One region of the Arthrobacter sp. L77 genome, then DNA from elsewhere that is predicted to be linked to it. Evidence: riboswitches for the same ligand, from Rfam matches in the RefSeq annotation. Region 1 holds a riboswitch; the other holds the start of a gene.
The links. A riboswitch is a leader RNA that binds a small molecule or an ion and turns the genes downstream of it on or off. The one in region 1 is predicted to bind cyclic di-GMP.
Positions count from the first base shown of each region.

Region 2: linked by a shared signal. The riboswitch ahead of RY94_RS04085 (glycoside hydrolase family 26 protein) and the one ahead of RY94_RS02985 (response regulator transcription factor) in region 1 are both predicted to bind cyclic di-GMP.

Region 1 covers NZ_JWSU01000004.1:80,124-84,326, forward strand. The annotation lists gene RY94_RS02970 (AAA family ATPase) at 1-586, shown strand, start outside; gene RY94_RS02975 (DUF6221 family protein) at 597-857, shown strand; gene RY94_RS16580 (Hpt domain-containing protein) at 1,079-1,513, shown strand; gene RY94_RS02985 (response regulator transcription factor) at 1,510-2,304, opposite strand; cyclic di-GMP riboswitch class I at 2,415-2,489, opposite strand; gene RY94_RS02990 (LysR family transcriptional regulator ArgP) at 2,602-3,498, opposite strand; gene RY94_RS02995 (LysE/ArgO family amino acid transporter) at 3,569-4,174, shown strand.
Region 2 covers NZ_JWSU01000004.1:326,232-330,434, reverse strand. The annotation lists gene RY94_RS16620 (YtxH domain-containing protein) at 1-243, opposite strand, end outside; gene RY94_RS04090 (DNA-formamidopyrimidine glycosylase family protein) at 426-1,232, shown strand; gene RY94_RS04085 (glycoside hydrolase family 26 protein) at 1,264-2,499, opposite strand; cyclic di-GMP riboswitch class I at 2,517-2,591, opposite strand; gene RY94_RS04080 (peroxiredoxin-like family protein) at 2,871-3,542, shown strand; gene RY94_RS04075 (hypothetical protein) at 3,574-3,837, opposite strand; gene RY94_RS04070 (GAF domain-containing sensor histidine kinase) at 3,914-4,203, opposite strand, start outside.

The DNA of each region.
Region 1 (4,203 bases):
GGTCCTCGCCAACCCTTCGGGGCGGCGCACCATGACGGCGTGGACCGCGCGGCTCGGACTCGCCGTCCCGCCGCGGATCCTCGATCTCCTGGAATCGGCGGTGCGGGTGGTCAACGTCGCGGCCAACCACCTGCGGGCCCGCCGGTTCGACGGGGTCGTCATCCTGGACCGGCATCTGCACTGCCAGCAGGCGCTGCGTTCCACCCGGGGACTGCCGCGCGGGGCATTCCTCACCGCGCTGACGCGGGTGCTGCCGGCGGCGGACGTCGTCGTGTTCCTCGACGTCAGCCCGGAGGAGGCCGTCCGCCGGATCGTGGAGCGGGGGACGGACACCGAACGCGTCGACGACCTCCGGGCCTATCGCGACGGCTACCTCGGGCTCCCCGAATTCGGCGGCTTCCGGCGCGTGGATGCCGACGGGTCGCTGCCCGCCGTCCTCGATCAGCTGGAGGAGATCGTCGTGGGAGGCGCGCAGCGCCCGGCGTCAGCGGACGCAACCGGCGGCACCTGCCTCCCCGGTGGACGGCGTTCGACGGCGGGCCGCCCTGCGCGTGGGGTGGACGGCGCCGCTGCTCCTGCTCGATAGGGTTTCAGGTATGAATGAGATCGCCGCCTTCCTCGACGCCCGCATCACCGAGGACGAGAAAGCAGCCCGCACGGGCACCCTCCCCGAAGAAGTGTGGGGTGCGCGCGGCTGGTACGAGCCCGCGCGGGTCCTGTCCGAATGCGAGGCCAAGCGACGGCTCCTGCAGTTCGCGCTGTCCGATCTCGGTGAGCCCCACGGCTCGAGCGTGCTGAAGCTGCTCGCCGGGCCGTGGGCGGGCCACGGCGGCTACCGGCCGGAGTGGAAGGCCTGAGCGGGGGCGGGCCAGGAGGCCCGGGGGCCCATGGCGCCGACGGGCGCCGGGTGGCGGGATGGTGAAGCGCAGCAGTCATGTCGGCGAACGGCATGCTCCGGCGCAAGCTTTGCGCAAGAACTCCGTGCAGGTGCGCGCCGCCCACCCGCCGTCGCTAGGCTTGGACGGTGCCCCTACCTTCGACTCCGTCAGGCCCTGACCATTATCAGGGCCCGTTCCCGGTGGACGGCGCGGCACCTCTCCCACATGATGCCGCCCCGTCCCCCGACGCCCCGCGGGCAGCGGAGCCCCTCCTCGATCCCACGGTCCTCGCGGACATGGTGCGCGACTTCTCCGACCCCGCCGTCGTCCACCGGTTCGCGCGGGACTTCTCCGCGACGCTCGAGGGCAAGCTCGAGCGGCTGGAGCGGGGGATCGGGGCCGGCGACGCCACGGGCGCCGAGGACGCCGTCCTCAGCGTGACGACGTCGGCCGTGATGGTGGGCGCGGTGCGCCTCAGCCAGGCGGCGCGTGCAGTCCATCGCCTGATCACCGCCGACGACCTCGACGGCGCCCGGCGCGCGGTCGCCCCGCTGCGCGCGTGCGCTGCGGACACGCTCCGGGAACTGCGGGCAGGCTACCCGGAGAGCCCTGAGCCGTCGACGGTCCCGCTCTAGTCCGTGCCCCGGGGTACGACGCGGAACCCCACGCCCCGCACCGTCGTGATGAGCTCCGGGCCGCCGTCCACGCGCGCCAGCTTCTGGCGGAGATTCGCGATGTGCACCTCGATGGCCCGCTCGTCCGTGCGGCTGACGAAGTTGTACCCCCGGTAGTCCCCGCCCCGGGACACGCGGACCAGCTCCTCCTTGGTCCGGACGGCCCCGTTGCCCTGCATCAGCTCGTACAGCAGGTTGAATTCGGTCTTGGTAAGCGGCAGTTCCACGCCGGCGCAGCTGGCGATGCGCGCGTCGCCGTCCACCGTGATGCCGCCGTTCCGCAGGACGTTGGCGGACTTCACCGGCTCGTCGTCGGGCGGGACGGGCGCGGCAGGCCGGGCCGGCGGGTGCTGGGCGTTCTGGCCGATGCGGGGCCGGCGGAGCATCGCGTCGATGCGGGCCCGCAGTTCGCGGGGCCTGAACGGCTTCACGACGTAGTCGTCGGCCCCTGCCTGGAGCGCGGTGAGGATGTCCATCTCGTCGCTGTGGCCGCTGAGCACGATCACGTAGCAGTCGGTGGTGTTGCGGATCCGCCGCAGGACCTCGTACCCGTCGATATCGGGGAGCCCGATGTCCAGGGTCACCACCATGGGATGCTGCTGCCGGATCACGTCGACGCCCTCGCGCCCGGTGGTCGCACTGCTGACCACGAAGCCGCCCTGCTCGAGGACGGCACACACCAGGTTCCGGATGTCGAGATCGTCCTCGATGACCACGGCGCCCCGGCGATCGCCGGGTGCGGAGCTAGTCATCGCGCGTTGTCCGGGGACGGCCCTGCGGGGCGGCCGGCAGGTACCGGCAGGCAGGTATGGGAACGGTTGGGACTTCGCGTGTCCGGGGCATAGTCCATGGACCTGTTCTCTTCGGCGGCCCGGCTGACCTCGAGGGTCCCGTGGCTTTGCGTCCCCGGCTCGCACCGGGTTTGCCTTTGTCGACGAGCGGCTGCTCGCTCGACGATAGTAGCAACCCCCGCCGACGCCTTGGTGAACGAGCGGGAGCGCCGTCGAGCCGTGGCGTCACGGCGCCCGGTGCAGGGCGTCACCCCGTGGTCAGCGCCTCCGCACGGGTGGGCGGAGAAGGAGCGCCGCGGACCGCAGTACCGCGTCGCCGACGGCGGCCAGGGCCGTGGAACCGTGGCGCCATTGCTGCCAGTACAGCGGCACGTCCACCTGGCCTCGCGGGTCGAAGCGGACCAGGTCCCGCGGGTCGGACCGCCACTCCGCTTCGGATACGAGGCCCCAGCCCATGCCGAGACGGACCGCGTCGGCGAACTCCTGCGCCGCGGGCAGGTAGTGGCGCGGCGGGTCGACGGCGCGGCGGGTGCGCGAACGCAGGTACTGGTCCTGGAGGTCGTCCTTCCGGTCGAAGAGGACCACGGGTGCAAGGGAGAGCCGTTCGGGCGTCGCCCCGTCGGCGAACCAGGTGTCCCGGAAGCCCCGGGAACAGACCGGCACGTAGCGCATGACGCCGAGCGGCCGCGAGGAGCACCCCTGCACGGGAGAGGCCACGGAGGTGATGGCCGCCGAGGCGGTGCCGTTGCGCAGCAGCTCGAGGGAGTAGTCCTCGTCCTCCCGCAGGATCTCCAGTTGCAGGGTGTCGGCGACCTGGGCGAGGGCCGGGAGGACCCACGTGTGCAGCGAGTCGCCATTGACCACGATCGTGATCCGTCGACGGGGGCCCTCCCGGGCGGAGTCGAGCTCGGTGGCGAGGTCCGCCGACAGCAGTTCGAGCCGGCGGGCGAAGCGGATGATCGCCTCTCCCGCGTCGGTGGGGCGCAGGGGGCGTGTACGGGTGACGACGGGGCGCCCCACGGCCACCTCGAGCGCCCGGATCCGCTGGCTGATCGCCGAGGGCGAGACGGACAGCGCGGAGGCCGCTGCTTCGAAACTCCCCGTGTCGATGATCGCCGCAAGAGCCTCGGCCTGTGCCTGATCGACGGACTTCATAAGCAATTCTTATCACGCTGAAGTAAAATTAGTTTGTCTAACCATCGACGCCGCGCCTAGTTTGGGATGCGTGATCTCCACAGCCGCCACCGGCCTCGTCGCCGGTCTGACCCTGATCGTCGCCATCGGCTCGCAGAACGCCTTCGTGCTGCGCCAGGGCCTGCGGCGGTCCCACGTGGCGCTGGTCGTGACGGTGTGTGCCGTCTCGGACCTCGTCCTGATCGTGCTCGGCGTCGGCGGGTTGGGAGCTGCGATCGAGCGGGCCCCCGTGCTCCTTGAGGTGGTGCGGTGGGCCGGGGCGGCCTTCCTCGCCGGGTACGCGGTCCTCGCGGCACGGCGGGCGCTCCGGGGGGAGCGTCTCGACGTCGACGGCGGACCCGCCACGATGTCCTGGCGTGCCGCGCTCGGGACCTGCCTCGCCCTGACCTGGCTTAATCCACACGTGTACCTGGACACCGTGCTGCTGCTGGGGTCACTCGCGAACACGCACGGCACGCCGGGCCGCTGGTGGTTCGGTGCCGGTGCTGCCCTCGGCAGCATCCTGTGGTTCTCGGCGCTCGGCGTCGGTGCGCGCTTCCTCGCCCCCGTCTTCGCCCGCCCGTGGGCCTGGCGCATCCTGGATGCGCTGATCGCCGCCGTCATGCTCCTGCTGGCCGTGCTCCTGATCCTGCGGTAGCGCGCGCCGCGGTGGGCGCGCCGCGGCGC
Region 2 (4,203 bases), 250 kb from region 1:
GCCCTTACCGGACTCGCCCTTGCCGGACTCACCCTTCTTCAGGGCGCCCTTCAGGGAGTCCTGCACCTCGGGGGCCTTGCTCTTGATGGTGTCGGTGGTCGAGGCGACCGTGTCCTGCACCTTCGGGTTCTCCCACAGCTCCTGTGCCTTGGTCTTGAGCTGCTCGTAGCTCTCCCGGCCGGCCCGCGTCCCGAGGACGTAGCCGACCGCCATGCCTGCTGCGAAAACAAGCTTGTTCTTCATGGTGTTCTCCCTTCGATGGACTGCGTTCCTTCCGAATCTAGACCACCCGGTCGGCTGCGGCGAGAGGAGTTTGCCACGGGCAACATGCTGTATGGGGGCGCGGCGGGGCGGGTCGTGCCGGGGCCGAAGCGTCGGTGGCGGGCGCTAGGTTGGCCGCGGCAGCAACAGGACAGGGAGGCGTCATGCCCGAGGGGGACAGCGTGTTCCGGCTCGCCGCCCGTCTGCGGAGATCCCTCGACGGGCGCGCGCTCAGCCGTGGCGACCTGCGGGTCCCCGCGCACGCCACCACGCCGCTGGACGGTATGCGGATCACGGAGCACGTGACCCACGGCAAGCACCTGCTGACGCGGTTCGACGGCGGGCTGACCCTGCATACGCACCTGCTGATGCAGGGGTCATGGACGGTCACGGCCCCCGGCAGGGCTCTGCCGCGGAAACTCCTGCCGGACGTCCGGGTGATCCTCGCGGTGCAGGACGGCCCCACCGCGTACGGCCTGGACCTGCCCGTCGTCGACCTGCTGCCCACCCGGGCGGAGGGCGACGCCGTGGGTCACCTCGGTCCTGATCCGCTGCGGGACGACTGGTCGATGGACGAGGCGGTGCGCAGGCTGCGCCGCGACCCCGGGGAGCGCGTGGCGGCCGCCCTGCTCGATCAGCGGAACGTCGCCGGGTTCGGGAACCTGTGGGCCAACGAGCTCTGCTTCCTGCGGGGCGTCCACCCCGACACGGCGGTCGCCGACGTCGACGTCCCGGCGCTGGTGGCCCTCGGCGCCCGGTGCCTGCGGTTCTCGGCCACGCAACCCGGCGCGCACCAGGTCACCACGGGGAACACCCGCCGGGGGGAGAAGCACTGGGTGGCCGGCCGGGCGGGCAGGCCGTGCCTCCGGTGCGGTACCACCGTGCGCGTCAGGGCGGAGGTGCCGAACGATCCGGGCCGCCGTCGCACCTGGTGGTGTCCGCGCTGCCAGCCGCTGCCGTCGCCGGGCTGACGGCGACGGCCCATCCCATGCCGGGCGGCTGTCAGCGCCGCGCGGCGAGGGCGGCCGCGAAGGCGCCGGCGGAGTCGGCGCTGCTGTCGATGCGCCAGTCGGTCTCCTTGACGATGTGGAACCAGACGAGCGCGACGACGTCCTCCTGCGCGGAGACGTACCCGAACAGGTCGGAGATCCACCGGGGTTTGGACCCGCCCATCTCGGACGAGGCCGTCTCGGCGATCATGATCGGCGTGCCCGGCGCGAGGCGCCGGAGCTGCGCGATCCCGTCGCCGAACAGTGCCTCGGGGTCCTGCCAGGAGGTCCACGCCTGCGACGTACCCCAGTTGTAGCCGTCGAGTGCGACGACGTCGGCGTACTCTCCGCCCGGGTACAGCCGGTCCAGGGGCGTGGATCCCGAGTAGGGGACGCTGGGGTTCCAGACCCAGCTGATGTTGGTCGCGCCGGTGGAGGCGACGACGTCGTGCACGTGCTGGTAGGCCGCGATGTAGTCGCCCGCGGTGTTGCCGTTGACGCCGGCCGCCCACGGGTACCAGTCCCCGTTCATCTCGTGCGCGAACCGCAGGTACACCGGGTGCCCCCAGCGCCCCAGGGCCGTGCCCCACTCGCGGAGATAGGTGTCGAACTCACCGGCCGCGATGCGGTCGAGGGAGTAGGCAGGCTGCCCGGTGCCGCCGCCCCAGGTCCACGGCTCCCACGTCAGCAGCGTCTCGGCACCGCGGGCGCGCACGGCATCCAGCTCCGCGATGGGGGCGGGCTGGTTGAAGTCCTTGTAGGACAGCACCAGGGACGGCGCCTCTCCCGCCAGGGCGGCGACGTCGTCGAGCTCCGCGCCGGCCGCGGACCCGCCGTCGGTGCCGACACCGAAACGGAGGCCCTTCGGGGCGCCCGATGCGGGTGCCGGGTCGAGGACGGTGTAACGGGCGCTCGCGGTGGCGGCACCGGCGGTCGCCGTGATGTCCACCGGGCCGGTCCCCGCCGGCACGATCGACACCGCGAAGGAGCCCTTCGGCGTCGTGGTCAGGGGCGCGCTCACGGTCCCTGCCGTGACGATCCCCCTGGTCTTCCTGGGGAAGCCGGTACCCGTCACCGTGACGGCGGTGCCGGGTGTCCCGGAGACGGCACCGACCGTGATCGTGGCTGCGGCCTGGGCGGATACCGGCGCCACCCCGACCATCAGGACGGCCAGCGCCGCGACGACCACGACGAGGCGCGCGGCGGCGGTCCGGAGGGCAGAGGATCCGAGACGGGGAACGGGAGACATGATCGGCACCTCGCTGGTTGGGTGGTCCGGCCGACCGCGAGGGTCCCGTGGCCTTGCGTCCCCGGCTCGCGCCGGGTTTGCCCTTGTCGTGGAGCGGTCGCCCGGACATGGCGGCCCCTCGCGATGCTGCGGGGCCCAGTCCATCGTCCTCGCATACCTGCAGCGCCGGGGCCGGAATCCGCCGGGCAGTGGCAAAGGATTGCGGCAGATCTTCCGCAGGGCGCGTCCCGGGCGGCCCCCGGCCCCAGGGGAATGGATCTCCGGACACCGGGGCGACGCGCCCGTGGCCTTGGGAATTCGTGTGCTCTGCACCACAATTGGAACAGCGACAGGCTCGAGGCTCCCGTCGTGGATGGGCGGAGGGGGAAGAAATGAAGCAGAAGCAGAAGTTCACGGACACGATCGCGGCGCAGGTGGACGAGTTCACGCCGACGTTCGAGGCGCAGGTCGGTCCGGCGCTCGCGGAGGTCTTCGAGCTGGAGCAGGAGGAGCTCCGTCGTGCAGGGCTCCCGGACGGGATGGCCCGCGTAGGGGACAAGCTTCCCGATGTCCTCCTGTACGACGGCCACCGGCGCCCGGCGCCCCTGCGGGAGGTTCTCGGGTCCGCGGCCGCGATCATCGTCTTCTACCGCGGCGCCTGGTGCCCCTACTGCAACATCGCCCTGCAGACCTATCAGCGGGAACTGAGCCCCCTCGCGGAGAGCTTCGGGACGCGACTCATCGCCATCAGCCCGCAGGACCCGGAGATCGCGCAGAAGATGGCGCACGAGTCGGGACTGTATCTGCCGCTCTACTCGGACGCGGGGAACAACCTCGCCTCGCGGCTCGGGATCGTCACAGTGCCCAGCCCCGAGTCGACGCTGGCGCGCATCGCCCTCGGCATCGACGTCGCCGGGTCCAACGTGGACCGGACCCTGAGGATCCCGTTCCCCACGGTGATCGTGGCTGATGCGACGGGCACCATCCGCTTCATCGACGTGCACGCGGACTACACGGACCGCACGGAGACCGGCGACATCATCGATGCCCTCGTAGCGCTCTGAGCGGATACCGGAGCGGCCGCCGTCGGCCGGCTCAGGCTTCCTTCGCCTCGCTGTCGGCGCCGTCCTCGACGTCGGCGGATACCGGGGTGTCACGGACCAGCTGGCGGCGATCGAGCTCCTCGCGGAGCTCGTGGTGCTGCCCTTCGGTCTCGGCATCCACCCCACCGTCGCGGATGTACTGCACATCCCTCGCGCGGTGGTTCCTGCTGTTCAGGATGTCCAGGTCATCCCGATCGATCGATGTCAGATCCTCCGGGAAGAGCTTGTTCGGGTCCAACCTGCTGCTATCACTCACGAAGTGCCTCATTCACATGCCACAAACCCAGGAGCCCCGCTTCTAGAGGCGAGACCGACACTACCGCAATCGTCCCCTACTTCCGGGCTTCCGGCAGTGCGTCCTCCTGGACACTCAGGGGCACGATGAGCAGGACGCGCGTTCCGTGGCCGGGGGTGCTCGAGATCGACAGGGTGCCGTCGCAGAGGTCGGCCTGGCGACGCATCTCCGCCAGGCCGGGGCCCGAGGACGGTTCGACGAACCCGGAGCCGTCGTCGATGACTCCCATTTCGAGGCGATCCGGAAGGGCCTGCAGCGTGATCGTGATGGAGTGCGCTGCAGCGTGTCGGAGGGCATTGGACAGCCCCTCCCGGAGGACCCCGTTGA